Regions from separate parts of the Ochrobactrum sp. 19YEA23 genome, predicted to be linked through region 3. Evidence: predicted binding sites of a transcription regulator. Region 3 holds the regulator's gene; each other region holds the start of a gene.
What was found. Region 3 encodes PhoB, which activates phosphate uptake and scavenging genes when phosphate is short. Its sites were predicted from a motif close to TGTCATNNANCTGTCAT; they were not measured.
Positions count from the first base shown of each region.

Region 1: the regulator PhoB is predicted to act here: its motif matches at 1,514-1,530, upstream of QBD01_RS02640 (LTA synthase family protein).
Region 2: the regulator PhoB is predicted to act here: its motif matches at 1,709-1,725, upstream of QBD01_RS06255 (DUF1045 domain-containing protein).
Region 4: the regulator PhoB is predicted to act here: its motif matches at 2,471-2,487, upstream of QBD01_RS02100 (DUF2794 domain-containing protein).

Region 1 covers NZ_JASAMQ010000001.1:587,385-591,055, forward strand. Annotated here, with positions in the region: gene QBD01_RS02640 (LTA synthase family protein) at 1-1,475, opposite strand, end outside; gene QBD01_RS02645 (ABC transporter ATP-binding protein) at 1,677-3,479, opposite strand.
Region 2 covers NZ_JASAMQ010000001.1:1,333,200-1,336,870, reverse strand. Annotated here, with positions in the region: gene QBD01_RS06260 (alpha-D-ribose 1-methylphosphonate 5-triphosphate diphosphatase) at 1-902, opposite strand, end outside; gene QBD01_RS06255 (DUF1045 domain-containing protein) at 906-1,634, opposite strand; gene QBD01_RS06250 (sugar kinase) at 1,807-2,724, shown strand; gene QBD01_RS06245 (aldose epimerase family protein) at 2,731-3,671, opposite strand, start outside.
Region 3 covers NZ_JASAMQ010000001.1:305,333-309,003, reverse strand. Annotated here, with positions in the region: gene QBD01_RS01410 (cell wall hydrolase) at 1-885, opposite strand, end outside; gene QBD01_RS01405 (hypothetical protein) at 942-1,127, shown strand; gene phoB (phosphate regulon transcriptional regulator PhoB) at 1,521-2,207, opposite strand; gene phoU (phosphate signaling complex protein PhoU) at 2,353-3,075, opposite strand; gene pstB (phosphate ABC transporter ATP-binding protein PstB) at 3,170-3,671, opposite strand, start outside.
Region 4 covers NZ_JASAMQ010000001.1:457,868-461,538, forward strand. Annotated here, with positions in the region: gene QBD01_RS02085 (ABC transporter permease) at 1-317, shown strand, start outside; gene QBD01_RS02090 (Bax inhibitor-1/YccA family protein) at 551-1,333, shown strand; gene QBD01_RS02095 (N-acetyltransferase family protein) at 1,451-1,996, shown strand; gene QBD01_RS02100 (DUF2794 domain-containing protein) at 2,010-2,408, opposite strand; gene QBD01_RS02105 (thioredoxin family protein) at 2,915-3,619, opposite strand.

The sequences.
Region 1 (3,671 bases), 280 kb from region 3:
AAGAACACCAGAATGGTCTCGCGTTCGCGCTTCGACGCCCAGTCCATCAGGCGTGCAAGGCTTGCATCGGCATCCATCGCGCCTTGCGAATAGCTGCGGATCGACTGGCGCACAGCTTCGCTGGCGTCGGTCTGTACATCGAGCCTGGAATCCGGATAACGGTTGGCCTCATAGGGGCCATGGCCCTGCAGCGAAACGGCGAAGAAGAAGAACGGGTCCTGCTGCTCGTCAGCCTCGCGAATGATCTCGGTGGTCAGCGCATCGTCCGAAGCAAGCGCACCGCGCTTTTCCAGCGGCGGCATGTTTTCTTCTGACATGAACTTGTCAAATCCCATGTTTTCATAGACGGGACCGCGGTTCCAGAACCATTGCCGATAGGGGTGGATCGCCCGCGTCGCATAGCCCTGTTCCTTGAAGAAGCTTGCAAGCGAAGGCAGTGGGCGGCGAATATATTGCTGGTACGGAATACTGCCCGAAGGCAGGAATGCCTTGGAAAAACCGGTCAGAGCTTCAAACTCGACATTGGCGGTCATGCCACCGAATTCCGGCGAGAACACATAGCCGGATTGTTCCGCACGCACGGTCGGGATCGGATCGGCGCTGAAGGCGACGCCCGGCAGGCGGGTCGGGTCCCAGAAAGACTCGCTCATGATCATGATGACGTCGGGCTTGCCGGTATCAAGTGCTGCCGGAATGAGCTGTGCAGGTGGTTCAATCGACGCAATTGTTTCGGGCGAATAGCCTTCCGGCGCGAAGACGGTTGCCATTGGCACGTTCAAAATGAAGGCCATGGTGAACCCGTTATGCGCGTAATTTTCCTTCTGGTCCCACATGATGGGCAGAACGCGCAGGCGGTCGCGGGCCAGCGAGAAACTGGCATAGTCGGAAATGAAGGCGAACCAGGCGAGCAAAGGCAGCGCAAAGGCCAGACGAAGTGCGCGGCCTTTCCAGGGAATACGGTCGAAGCGACGCCACCAGAAAAGGCTGGCGGCAATGAGCAGCGCGGCACTGGCGATCAGGAGGAGGGTGATGCCGACAGCGCTCCACGGGCGCTCGCGCACCAGAAGCGGCAGCAGGTCGACGATCTGGCGGGCATAGAGAAAATCGCTCGGATAGAGCGGGTCGCCGAGATAAAGGCTTTTTTCGCGCGCCGTCGCGGCAGCGATCAGCGCCAGCGGCCCGACCACAAAAAGCCCGTAATGGATGCGCCCGAAAAGCGCATCGCTGGCGGTCAGCACCACAACGAAGAAGGCAACAGTCGTCCATGCAGGCTTGTGCGGGGTGCGGAAAAACTCAACGGTTTCAGCAAACGAACCGCGGAAAATCCATTCAACGGAGAAGACGAGCAGAACGGACAGGACGATGGAAGCAAGCGCGACCCAGACAAAGCGCACAGGCCACGAGACATGCGAAGCGCCGAAAATGGCCGCATCGCTCCAGCGGCGTTCGCCCGCGTTTTCCACTACTCCAGACATCTCTTACCCGCTACCATTTCTAAATATGAGAAATTTCGTGTCACATTTCTGTCATGGAAATGTCAAGCCACGGTTGAGCGGCAGGTGATACCGGACGTGATCTGAACGCGCAATGAATAGAAAAAGCCCAATAAAAATAGGGCCGGAAGTGATTCCGGCCCTGTTCTTTAGGCGGTGAAAGTATTCTGGTTATAGCGTGCCTCAAATGACGTCTTCGAGACCCTTCGTCAGCTCCAGCGCCTGCCGTTCGAACAGACGGCGGTAGATGCCGCCCGGCTTGCGGATCAGCGCATCGTGGTCGCCTTCCTCGATGATCTGTCCCTTGTCGAAGACAAGCAGCCGGTCGAGTGCGCGCACCGTCGAAAGCCGGTGAGCAATGACGAGCGTGGTGCGCCCGATCATCAGGCGTTCCATCGCCTGCTGGATCAGCACTTCCGATTCCGAGTCGAGGCTGGACGTCGCCTCGTCGAGGATCAGAACCGGCGCATTGGCCAGAAACGCCCGGGCAATGGCCACGCGCTGGCGTTCACCACCCGACAGCTTCACGCCGCGTTCACCCACCAGCGTCGCATAGCCCTTCGGCAACCGGGTGATGAAGTCATGCGCGCTGGCAAGGCGTGCCGCTTCCTCAATCTCGGCCTGTGTTGCGCCGGGGCGGGCATAGGCGATGTTCTCGGCCAGCGTGCGGTGAAACAGGATCGGTTCCTGCTGCACGATGGCGATCTGCGACCGCAGCGACGCCTGGGTGACTTCAGCGATGTTCTGGCCGTCAATGCGGATGGCGCCGTCAGTGACGTCGTAAAGCCGCTGGATCAGCTTCACGAAGGTGGTCTTGCCAGAGCCGGAATGGCCGACAAGGCCAACCCGTTCGCCTGCATCGATCTTAACCGAGAAGTCGCGGTAAAGCGGGTCTTCATGGTTGCCATAATGGAACGTGACGTGATCGAAGGTGATCTCGCCCGCACCGATCTTGATCGCGGTAGCGCCAGACCTGTCGGCAATGCCGTAGGGCTGTGCCTCGATATCGACCAGTTCTTCCATGTCGTTGACCGACCGTTGCAGGTTGCGGATATGCATGCCGACATCGCGCAGATAGCCCTGCAGCATGAAGAATGCCGTCAAAACGAAGGTGATATCGCCTGCCGTGGCCTTGCCCTGGCTCCAGAGATAGAGCGCAAAGGCAATGACAACGCCGCGCATGACCAGAAGGTTTGCGCCCTGAATGAAGCCGTTCAGCGTGCCGATCAGCCAGGTACGGCGCGTGCGGCTGCGCCACTTGGTGACGACTTTCGAAAGACGAACATCTTCACGGCTTTCCGCGCCGAATGCCTTCACGACAGCGTTGCAGGAGATGGCGTCGGCCAGCGAGCCGCCCATGCGCGTATCCCAGCTATTGGCCAGTGTTGCGGCAGGCGCAACAAAGCCAAGCGAAATCACAATCGTGCAGACGATGAACAGCACAGAGCCGATGGCAACCAACAAGCCCATCAGCGGCCAGTACCACGACAGCAACGCAACCGAGCCAACCAGCATCAGGATTGACGGCAGCAGGGCGATGATCAGCGTGTCATTGAGCAGATCGAGCGCCCACATGGCGCGCGAAACCTTGCGGACCGTTGATCCGGCAAAGGCATTGGCGTGCCAGTCGGTCGAAAACCGCTGCAACTTGTGGAACGAACTTGCCGCCATGTCGCTCATGATCTTCAAAGTGAAGTCGGTGATGACATAGAAGGTCAGCTGGCGGGTGATCAGCGCCAGCGCGCCCAGCGCCAGCAGCACGACAAGCGCCTGAATGGCGGCATCCCATGCGCCGTTATTGCCAAGCGAAAGCGCATCGACCAGCCGCCCCGAATAGAGCGGAGTCAAAACATCTGCGGCTGTTGCAAGCAGCATGCCGATTATCATCAGCGCCAGCCGCAAGGGCTGACTTCGCCAATGGCTGAAAGTATAGCCGAGGACATTGCGGAACGCAGGTCCCCGGAAATCTAAACGAAACCGAGTCATATCCATATTCCAGCCTGTGCTCGCGCGCAGAACTGGCCCTTGATTGAGAAAACAAAACAGTCGGCCCCCGGAGGAGCCGCGAACAGCGATGGTTTTGGAAAGATGCTCCGAAGGAGCGATTTTTAGCCCGCGAGGCGGGCCGCGGACCTAGCGATTAGAGGCGCCCGCAGAAACACTGGGCACCATTGGGAA
Region 2 (3,671 bases), 1.0 Mb from region 3:
GAGATAATGTCGAGATGCCCGGCCTCGACCAGCTCTCGTGCCGAAACATTGCCCGAATGCGAGCCACCGCGAACCACATTCGGCGCGCCCATCAACACCGACATGCCGGATTCCTTCGAGGCTTTGGCCGCCGTGTGCGTGGTCGGAAACTCGGCAACGCGAATGCCCTGTTCACGCGCTTCGGCAACATGATCGAGCGTCGCATCGTCGTGGCTTGCCAGGATCACGCCGCGTTCGTGGCACAGATCGGCAATCGCCTTGCGCGTCTTGGCGGAATAAATCTGCGACTGGCCAACGCGGCGCTCGCAATAAATCCGGAACTCTTCTTCCGACAGCTTGTTCTTGCCCAGAAAGTAAGCCTTGTAGGCATCTAGATTGGTGAATTGCCGCTGTCCCGGCGCATGGTCCATCAGTGAGACCAGTCTGATCAGCGGATGACTGCCGAAACGTTCAAAGGCCGAAAGACAATCCGGCGCGGAAACCTCGCAGCGCATATGCAGGAAATGGTCGGCACGCAACCGACCCGCCGCACGGCCTTCCGCTATTGCCGTGGAAAGCTTCAGCATGTCGTCGATGCCGGTCTGCGCATCGTCATCCAGACCGATGCGCAAGGCGTCGAATACGGTGGTGATGCCGGAAGCGGCAATCTGCGCATCATGCGCCTGCACGGCGGCAATCGGGTTCCAGCGCACTTTGGGACGCGGCGCATAATGCCCTTCGAGATGGTCGGTGTGCAGTTCGATCAGACCCGGCGTCAGGAAGTCGCCTTCCATGTCTTCGCCGACTGATGACGGCCCGCTGGCAATATCGGCAATCTGACCGTCAACGAGCTTGATCGAACCTTCGATGACATCGTCTGCGCGAACGATACGCGCGTTACGCAGGATAGTTTCACTGGTCATCGCTCAAGGCCTCCCCACTGCCCGCTGGGTCCGCGTCTTCGTGGCTCCACCCGTCAGCGGATGCAGCGAATGAATCTCGAAGGGCGCGCCCTTCTCAGGTTCCACGAACAAAGCGAGATTCGCAACCTCGACCGGATCGTTGAGAAGCGGCGCGAAGAATTCTTCCAGCCGACGCTCAATCCGTGCGCGGTCGCCTTCCGCAACCGGACCAGTCAGGGTCATGTGGAAGCGGAACTCTTCAAAAACATATGGATAGCCCCAGCGTTCCAGATTGTGGCGCTGTGCTTCGCTCAGGCGTTCGGGACGGCGCTTGGCAATTTCCGCTTCATTGAGCGGCGCGCGGAAACGATCCAGCGCAACGACAACATCATTGGCGAGCTGGTTCAAGGCCGTGACCGGTTCATGCGGCACCAGCGCAAAGAACGGCCCGATGGCCCGAAGCTTCAGACGTGGAATGATGACGGGTTCAACCGACGATGCGAAATGCATCAATGCCGACAGGAGTTCGCTTTCAGTCTGATTGTCATTCAGCCGAAACGGCGCTTTCATCGTGGCATGAAAACCATAACGACGCGGTTCATCGGTCAGCGATGCAATCTCTTCCGTGCCAAGCGAGCGAATCGCCGGCAGCTTGACCGGCTCACCGCTAAAGGCGTTCCGCCCCAGCCAGTTGGCCGCAACCTTCAGAAGCGCATCGCTGGAAGGCGGCGTGAAGTAGATCGCATAACGCATTTCAAATCCTTGGTCTGGAACGTGTCTCGCCGTAGCGCGGCGCGGGATCGTTACACAACGAATGTGGCAAGTCGATAAAGCCTGTATGACAATGATGGAAGACAACTGACAAAGCGATTTTACATCACAGAAAATTGGTATAGGCGTCTGTAATCGATTTGAGGAGAAAAAGATGAGCGGTTTCGCGTCTATCGGCGAGTGCATGATTGAGCTTTCGGGCGGCGAAGGCGACCAGTGGCGCATGGGTTTTGCTGGCGATACGCTGAACACCGCCTGGTATGTTCGCGCACTGACCGACAGATCGTTTCCGGTCGATTATGTGAGCGCTTTCGGCGAAGACAATTTCTCGCAGAAACAGCGCGTTTTCTTCTCATCCAATGGCATCGGCATTGCGCATAGCCCTGTGATCGCCGGTGTGCATCCGGGCCTTTATGCCATCACGCTGAACGGTGCGGAACGCTCCTTCACCTATTGGCGCAGCGATGCCGCCGCGCGCCGTCTTGCCAGTGATCGGGCTGCGCTTGAACAGAGCCTTTCCGGGCGCGACATCATCTATTTTTCGGGGATTTCCATCGCAATCGTCCTGCCGGAACATCGCGAAACATTCTTCGACGTGCTGCGGCAATGCCGCGCTGCGGGATCGCGGATCGCTTTCGATCCCAATTTCCGCTACCAGCTCTGGCCGGACCGCAAGGCCGCGCAGGACATCATCAGCGAAGCAATGCGCCTTGCCGATATCGCCCTGCCGACTTTCCCTGATGAACAGGCGCTTTTCGGCGACACCAATGCCGAGGCCTGTGCTGGACGCCTTATCGGCCTTGGTGTGAAGGAAGTTGTCGTCAAGGACGGCACGGAACCGGCCCTGGTCGCGGCCAACGGCGAACAGACGCTGGTTCCCTCCGTTTTCGCCAATGCCGTGGATACCACAGGTGCCGGTGACAGCTTCAACGGCGCTTATCTTGTTGCGCGAATGGATGGACTTTCGCCGGTCGAAGCCGCACACAAGGCCCATGCCGTTGCAGCCCGTGTCGTAGAAACACGCGGCGCGCTCACGCCCATGGAGACGGCGCGCGCCGCTTATACCGGGTGATGCTAACTAATCCCGCGTGAAGGCGAAACGACTTTCCTGCGCGTAGATTTCGCCCGGGCGCAGAATCGCCTGCGGGAAATAAGGATATTCAAGCGAACCCGGCCAGATTTGCGGCTCCAGACAGAAGCCCGCATGTTTCCCGTAAGGCTTACCCGTCAGGCCGATGCAATCATTAGCCATCGTATTGCCCGCATAGAACTGGACACCCGGCTCTGTTGTCAGCACGTCCATACGAACACCCGACTTCGCGCCCTTGACGGAAGCGCAAAGACGCAACGGCACACGTGTAGCCGAAAGACAGAAATTGCTGTCATATTCGACCTGCTTGCCGTTTTCAGCATGGCGGATCGGGCGATAATCGCGGAAGTCGAACACCGTGTCCTTGACCGGCAGAACGCGCCCGTCTGGAATCAGCGCCTCATCGACCGGCATATAGGCGTCGGCGAGAATCTTCAGCTGATGGTCGAGAATGTCACTTTCGCCGCCATCGTCGAGATTGAAATAGCTGTGATGCAGAAGGTTACACACCGTTGGCTTATCAGTCACAGCTTCCAGCCGCACGATCAAAGCACCGTTGCCATTGAGCATATAGGTGCAGCTGACCTTCAGATTGCCGGGAAAGCCCATTTCACCATCTTCGGCAACCGTGCTCAGCGTGACATAATCCGCCCCGCTGCCGGTGACTTTCCAGACACGGTTGCCGAGTCCCTTGCTGCCGCCATGAAGGTTATGGCGTCCCAGATAGTTCGCCTCGACTTCATAGGTCTTCCCGCCCAGCACAAAATGCGCGTCGCGAATGCGATTGGCCGAGCGGCCTGCAATTGCACCCAGATGCGGCGAATGGGCGGGATAATCGTCAAAATTCTGATAGCCGATCACCAGCGGCGCATCATGGCCCGCCATGCGCAAATCCTGAATTGCCGCGCCCCAAGTGATGATCTTGGCCG
Region 3 (3,671 bases):
TGCCGCTGCATATCCGAGCGATTGCGGCGGGCTTGCAGGCGCCGACGTATCGAATTGCGGCTGATAGGACGCAACCTGCTGAATCTGTGGCTGTGCCTGTGCTGTCGCTATACCATTCTGGTGCGAGAGGCGATTGCCACGTGCCTGCGGGCCAAGGCCGCTGCCCCGTATAGAGGTTTCCATCTTTGCGGCATCCGCCAGCGCGACCTGTACGGTGGGCGCTGCTTCCGGCACTGGACCGGCCTGTGGCAGCGTCACGTCATAAGACGGATCTTGCGGCGTGGATGGCGACTGCGGCGAATAGGCGAGAGCCAGATTGTATGGCTCCTGCGGCACCGGGTTCTGCAACGAGCCGTCGCGGTTGCGCTTCTCGTAGAATGAATTACCGCCGGCAACCAGCACGTAATGCATGTTGTTATACGGGAATGACAGACCAGCCGTGTGGAAGAACATGGCGTTCTTCAGCTTTGGATGGCGCTGGCCCTTCAGCACGGCGTCAGCAGCTGCCTGAACGTCGGGCAGCTTGCCCGATTCCATCCTGCGGCTGAGAACGCCCGGTGCGAACTGGTTCTTCTGACCGACAACGCCACAAATAGTATCCGGATAACGGCCCGATGCGAGGCGGTTCATGACGACCGTACCGACAGCCATCAGACCATCAGGGCTGGAACGGTTCGATTCGAAGAACATTGCGCGCTCGAGGCACTCCTTGTCCCTCGCCGTGTAGGTATAGGTCTTGACGCCGTTAACCGACTTGACGTGGCTTGCGGCCGCCGTCTTCTCAGTCTTGGCTGTGGTGCCGGTCGTCGTGCAGCCCGTCATTACGAAGGGCGCTACGAGCAGTCCTGCCAATACAGGCAGCTTCCAATTACCAGCGCGCGTCAACGGCTCAGTCTCATATTCAGGACCCTTAACTGAAGCAGTCGATCCGAAGGCCAATAATGACCGGTACGGGTCTAGCTGCGGTGCAAGTCAAAGCAGGCGAAGATCAAAAATCAAACAACCTGCCGTCGCTCGTCTTCTTCAAGGTTTTGGAATTTTTAGGCCAAAAAAAGGCAATGGGTCAAATTCCGAAATTGCTGAAACCATCGAAACGGCCACAAATGAAACCCGAATCACGAGCGTAATTGCCCACACAAACCATTCAAAACTATTAATAATTTCTTAATGAACCTACAGAAAAGAGATAAACCTTTGATTTGATGGAAATCATAGTTCCTCAATACAGGCCACATCGCTGCCTTAATTCGCAACTGCTGTAAAATTTTGATATATCTTGCTTCATCCGGTTGGGAAAATCTGCGGCGTAACTGTTTTAGCAAGTCCTGCGCCGGTTCCTTCAACTTTGATGCAAGCTACGTAACATTCCGTGAGATTGGCCATTTTTGGCCTTTTCAGCACCTCATCTGACCGAATCGGGTGGAGCAGGCAACTGGCAAAATGGGCACGTCTGAAAGTGATCGAGCCCGCCTTTCGGTCACGAAAGACGGGCTCGAAGAGCAGTTTCTATTGAAGTTCGATCAGCCGAAAGAATAACCGGCGCCGCGTACCGTGCGGATCGGATCAAGCGCGCGACCCAAGTTGATAGCCTTGCGCAGGCGTCCGACATGGACGTCGACGGTGCGATCATCGACATAGATGTCCGGTCCCCAGACACCATCGAGAAGCTGGCTGCGTGAGAACACGCGGCCCGGCGACATCATGAAATATTCCAGCAGGCGGAACTCCGTCGGTCCAAGACGAACTTCCTTTTCTTTGCGGTAAACACGATGCTGCTGGCGGTCGAGCACCAGATCGCCCACCTTCAGCACATGCGACAGCAGGCTTGGATTAGCGCGGCGCAGCATGGCCTTGACGCGGGCCAGAAGCTCAGGCGTCGAGAACGGCTTTACGACATAATCGTCGGCGCCGACGCTCAAGCCGCGAACGCGTTCGCTTTCCTCACCGCGGGCGGTCAGCATGATGACCGGCAAACGTTCCGTCTCCGGCCACTGGCGCAGACGGCGGCACAGTTCGATGCCCGATACGCCAGGAAGCATCCAATCGAGGATGAGAAGATCCGGTACGTTCTCGCGCAGCGCGATTTCAGCCTCGTCGCCGCGTAGCATCGTATCCACCTGATAGCCTTCGGCCTCAAGATTGTAGCGCAGCAGAACGCTCAGCGCCTCTTCGTCTTCCACCACAGCGATTTTGGGTACCTGTGACATCCAATATTCCCTATTAAAATCCAGCGAGCGGAAGATACACGTCCCCCTATCGACCGCGTGCCGCCGCGCTATTCACTCATTCTCCACCGCATTTGGAGCTCCTTTCGGCAAAGCCGTCCTGATGTGCTCCAAACGCAGCGCTTACTCAGGGCTTGCGTGCCTCATCCACGACGATGCCGTGGCTCAGGTCTTCTTTCGGTCGTTCGGCAGGCATCTGCAGGCCGGTCACGATGTAATAGACGGTTTCCGCGATGTTGGTCGCATGGTCGCCGATGCGCTCGATATTCTTGGCGCAGAACAGAAGATGCGTGCAGGCGGAAATATTGCGCGGATCTTCCATCATATAGGTGAGCAGCTCGCGGAACAGCGAGGTGTACATGGCGTCGATCTCATCGTCGCGATCACGCACGATATTGATCTGCTGCACCGAGCGCGACGCATAGGCGTCGAGCACGTCCTTGAGCTGGGTCAGCGCCAGTTCGGCCAGCGTTTCAAGACCGCGATAGAGCTTGACCGGCTGGCGGGACTCCGAAACGGCGGCAACGCGCTTGGCAATGTTCTTGCCCAGATCGCCAACGCGCTCCAGATCGGCGGAGATGCGGATCGAACCGATAATCTCGCGCAGATCGACAGCCATCGGCTGACGCTTGGCGATGATCATCACGGCCTTGTCGTCGATTTCGCGTTCGCTGGCGTCCAGGATCAGGTCGTCTGAAATGACGCGCTGGGCAAGGGCGTTGTCTGCATTGACGATAGCGGCGACCGACTGTTCGACCATACGTTCCGCATGTCCGCCCATTTCGGCGATCTTGTGGGTGAGAAACTTCAGTTCCTCATCGTAGGAACGAACGGTATGCTGAGACGGCATGGTAGACCTCGTAATATAAATTGCGGGGAAGCCGCACTTCTGTTTTTGCTAGCGCAGTCCGCGGGCAAGGGAGGCTTGTCCCCCGCCCTCGTTGTTAGCCAAAGCGTCCGGTGATGTAGTCCTGCGTGCGCTTTTCGGTCGGCGCAGTGAACATCGTTTCCGTGTCGCCCACTTCGACCAGATTGCCGAGATGGAACATGGCGGTGCGCTGCGAAACACGGGCCGCCTGCTGCATGGAGTGGGTGACGATGACGATGGTGTAGTTCTGGCGCAGTTCGTCGATCAGCTCTTCCACCTTTGCCGTAGCAATCGGGTCGAGCGCCGAGCAGGGTTCGTCCATCAGAATGACTTCCGGGCTCACCGCAATCGCACGGGCAATGCACAGGCGCTGCTGCTGACCGCCGGAAAGACCCGTGCCCGCATCGTGGAGGCGATCCTTCACTTCCTCGAACAGGCTGGCCTTCTGAAGGCTCGTCACGACGATTTCTTCAAGATCGGTCTTGGAGCGGGCCAGACCGTGAATGCGCGGGCCATAAGCCACGTTCTCGTAGATCGTCTTCGGGAACGGGTTCGGCTTCTGAAACACCATACCCACA
Region 4 (3,671 bases), 150 kb from region 3:
TGGCTGCGGGCAACCGCGCCCGGGTGCACGATGCTGTCGTCCTGAAGACGCTGGGGGCCACACGCGGCACGCTGATCGCAGCCTATGTCATGGAATATATGCTGCTCGGTCTCGCGACAGCCCTTTTTGCACTTGCCGCCGGCAGTGCGGCTGGCTGGTATGTCGTGGTGGAAATCATGAAGCTCAAGGCGAGCTTCCTGCCTGATGTGGCGCTGATGACCGTGGCGGTTGCGCTGGTGCTGACGGTCGGTTTCGGATTGGCCGGTACATGGCGCGTGCTGGGCCAGAAGCCTGCACAAGTGCTCCGGACTATATGAGCGATTTGTAATGTGGAGGGCTCAAAAAGCATAAGCCATTGGATCGTATGGAGAATGCGGTTCGGTTTTTCGCCGTGACCCTCGCGTTTTTTTACAGGCGGTACTTGTACGTGAGGGCCATAATCCCCATAATGTCAGGCAGGCATGCTGGAGTCCCGCCAGCGGCGCCTGGCGGCGGCTCGCCGGAATGAGCGCCCCGACACCGGACGGGACATGGCAAGAGGATTTAAGTCATGGCTGACTTTCGCAATATTCAGGCGCAGCAGAGGCCGGTAGGCGGCGCTCGCGCCGATGCAGGCATCGATCAGGGTCTGCGCAGCTATATGCTGGGCGTCTATAACATGATGGCTATCGGCCTGGCCGTTACCGGCCTTGCTGCATTCGCCGTTGCGGCACTCGCAACGACGACGGACCCGTCCGCAGCCGTCGCGCAGCTTGCTAACGGCAAGATGCTCACGGGCCTTGGCGTCGCGCTCTACACCTCGCCGCTGCGCTGGGTGGTGATGCTTGCGCCGCTGGCGGCAGTGTTCTTCCTGAGCTTCCGCATCGAACGTCTTTCGGTCTCGACCGCTAACGCCGTCTTCTGGGGCTATGCAGCTCTCGTCGGCCTGTCGCTGTCGTCGATCTTCCTGGTCTTCACCGGCCAGAGCATCGTTCGCACCTTCTTCGTGACGGCTGCGTCCTTCGGTGCGCTGTCGCTCTACGGCTATACGACCAAGCGTGACCTGTCCGCTATGGGCTCGTTCCTGATCATGGGCCTGTTCGGCCTGATCCTGGCTTCGGTCGTCAATATCTTCCTCGGCTCCTCGGCATTGCAGTTTGCAATCTCGGTGATCGGCGTTCTGATCTTCGCAGGCCTCACCGCCTACGACACGCAGTCGATCAAGGAAATGTATTACGAAGGCGATGCTTCGGATACGCAGGGCCGCAAGGTCGTGATGGGCGCGCTGCGTCTCTACCTCGACTTCATCAACATGTTCACCTTCCTGCTGCAGTTCATGGGCAACCGTAACTAATCAACAGAAGAAGCTGGAATGCGAAAGGGCAGCGGAAACGCTGCCCTTTTTGCTTTTGTCTGACGGTTTCATGATGCATTCTGGAAATGTGTAAAATCATTTCTCCGGTTCTGTCTCATGCCTGTCGTTCGCGATTTTCGTCCCACCGATATTGATGCCATCACTGCGATCTATACCGAAGCCGTGCTGAACGGTTCCGGGTCTTATGAGGTTGAGCCGCCGTCGCGTGAAGATTTGCGACAGCGCTTTGAGGGCTTTGTCGAGCAGGGTTTCCCAATTCTGATTGCGGAAGAGAACGGTGTGGTGCTGGGCTATGCCTATGCCAGCTATTTCCGCACCAGACCGGCCTATCGCTGGCTTGCGGAGGATTCGATCTATATCGCGCCAGAGGCCAAGAATAAGGGCGTCGGCAAGCTTCTCCTGCGCGAACTGATCGAACGGGTAACGGTACTGGGTTTCAGGCAGCTATTGGCTGTCATCGGCGATGGTGAGAACAATATCGGTTCCGTGCGGCTGCATGAAAGCCTGGGCTTCCAGCATTGCGGACGGATCGAGGGTTCAGGCTTCAAGCACGGGCGCTGGCTGGATACGGTGCTGATGCAGTTGCCGCTCAATGGCGGGCGCACGCTTGAACCGGGCAAAATGCCACTATCCTCATCCTGAGCGCGTCGACGGGTCAGGCCTCGACTAGTTTCAGGCTCTTGTCGAAAACGCGCAGCACACGTTCCAGCTCATGGCCGCGCTTCATGATCAGCCCGCTTGCTGCAATGACCGCGTAAGCGCCCTGTTTCTGGGCGAGCTTGGGATTCTTCTCGATGCGGAACAGCGGAACCTCGCTGGCGCGCCGGAAGATGGAAAAGACGGCCCGGTCACTCAAATGGTCGATGGCGTAGTCACGCCATGCCCCGGCGGCGACCATGCGGCCATAGATGTTCAGGATCTTGCCCAGTTCATGCCGGTCGAAACTGATGGTGGAGGGGGTCGGTCTGGCGCGGTCGAGTGAGACGACCTTTGGCGACGCGGATGCGTTGGACGAGGATGATGAATCCTCACTTGCTGCGCTTGAAATATCCATGTCCTTCCTTTCAGCCCTGTGGGTGGCGAAGCGGCAGGCGCGTCTTCGCCGCAACGAAACGCATGACAGCAGGGTGATGCTTTTGTGAAACAAATTCAAGTGCGGGCGGTGGTCTGGCGGTTCAATTGACCGGGATATCCCTCATAAAACGCCAGATTCGGTGCCTGTCTGATCGTGCATTAGTTGTTCACGAAAAACGAAAGTCTGTCTGGAATGGTGATCGTCGAACACATTTTCGCCTTGTCAGCTTCGCATTCCAGCCTGATTATGGCTTCAGCATCCACGTGTTGCCTGAGACGGTTCGGTTCGGGTATGTCCGACCCCAAGCCCCCCGCCCAAAGGACTGCCCGAGCCGAACCAACCTTCTTCGTCCGACCGAGCCGCAACACTGATACGGTCTTCCATACCTCCGAGACTGATGCCCTTCCCGAAAAGTGACGACTATGTTCGACATCCGACAATGCTGCCGGATTTGAAGACTATGGTTTGTGCTGAAACAGCCGCGGTCAGAGGCCGACTGGCGCTTTTTCCTTGAACATGGCAGCGCCATGGATGCGCCCAAGGGAATTGTCGTCCCGGGTTTCCTGCAGAATCACCGCGCAACCGGAAACATCCTTCCGCTTCAACTCGGAAGCGGGGAGTTCGATTTTCAGCGCCTTGCCGTCCCACATGCCGATCGTGTTGATCTCGCTGACCGTGTTTCGGTAGGTGATATCCTGACCGGCATTCTCGCCCTCGGTGATCGGTATGGTCACCGCATCGCGGAAATAGAACAGAACCACATGCACCGGCACTTTTGGCTTCTCGCCAGCACCGATTTCGATGGACAGACGGCCATCGTCAAGACGGTTGATCGCAACAGGTACAGTCAGCTTGTCGGCTGCAATCTGTGCATTGATAGCGCCTGCATCGCGACCGTTGACCTCCGCGCGGCCATTGATGATGGCCTGCGGCGTATAGATCATGCGTGCGTTGAAGGAATTGCGATAGGCATTCTGCCGGTCGGTATTATCCTGGGTGGCAAGTGTGTCGCGCCACCCCATATAATCCCAGTAATTGACGTGGAACGACAGCGCCAGCACGCTCGGATCATCGGCGAATTTGGCAAAATTGTCGTCAGCCTTCGGGCAGGACTTGCAGCCCTGGCTGGTGAAAAGCTCGATGACGGCGGTCTTCTTGGGCGCATCTTGCGCTAAAGCAGAGCCTTGCATGGAGACACAGCCGGTGAAAGCCAGCCCAAGAACGGCGCATACGTTGCGCCAG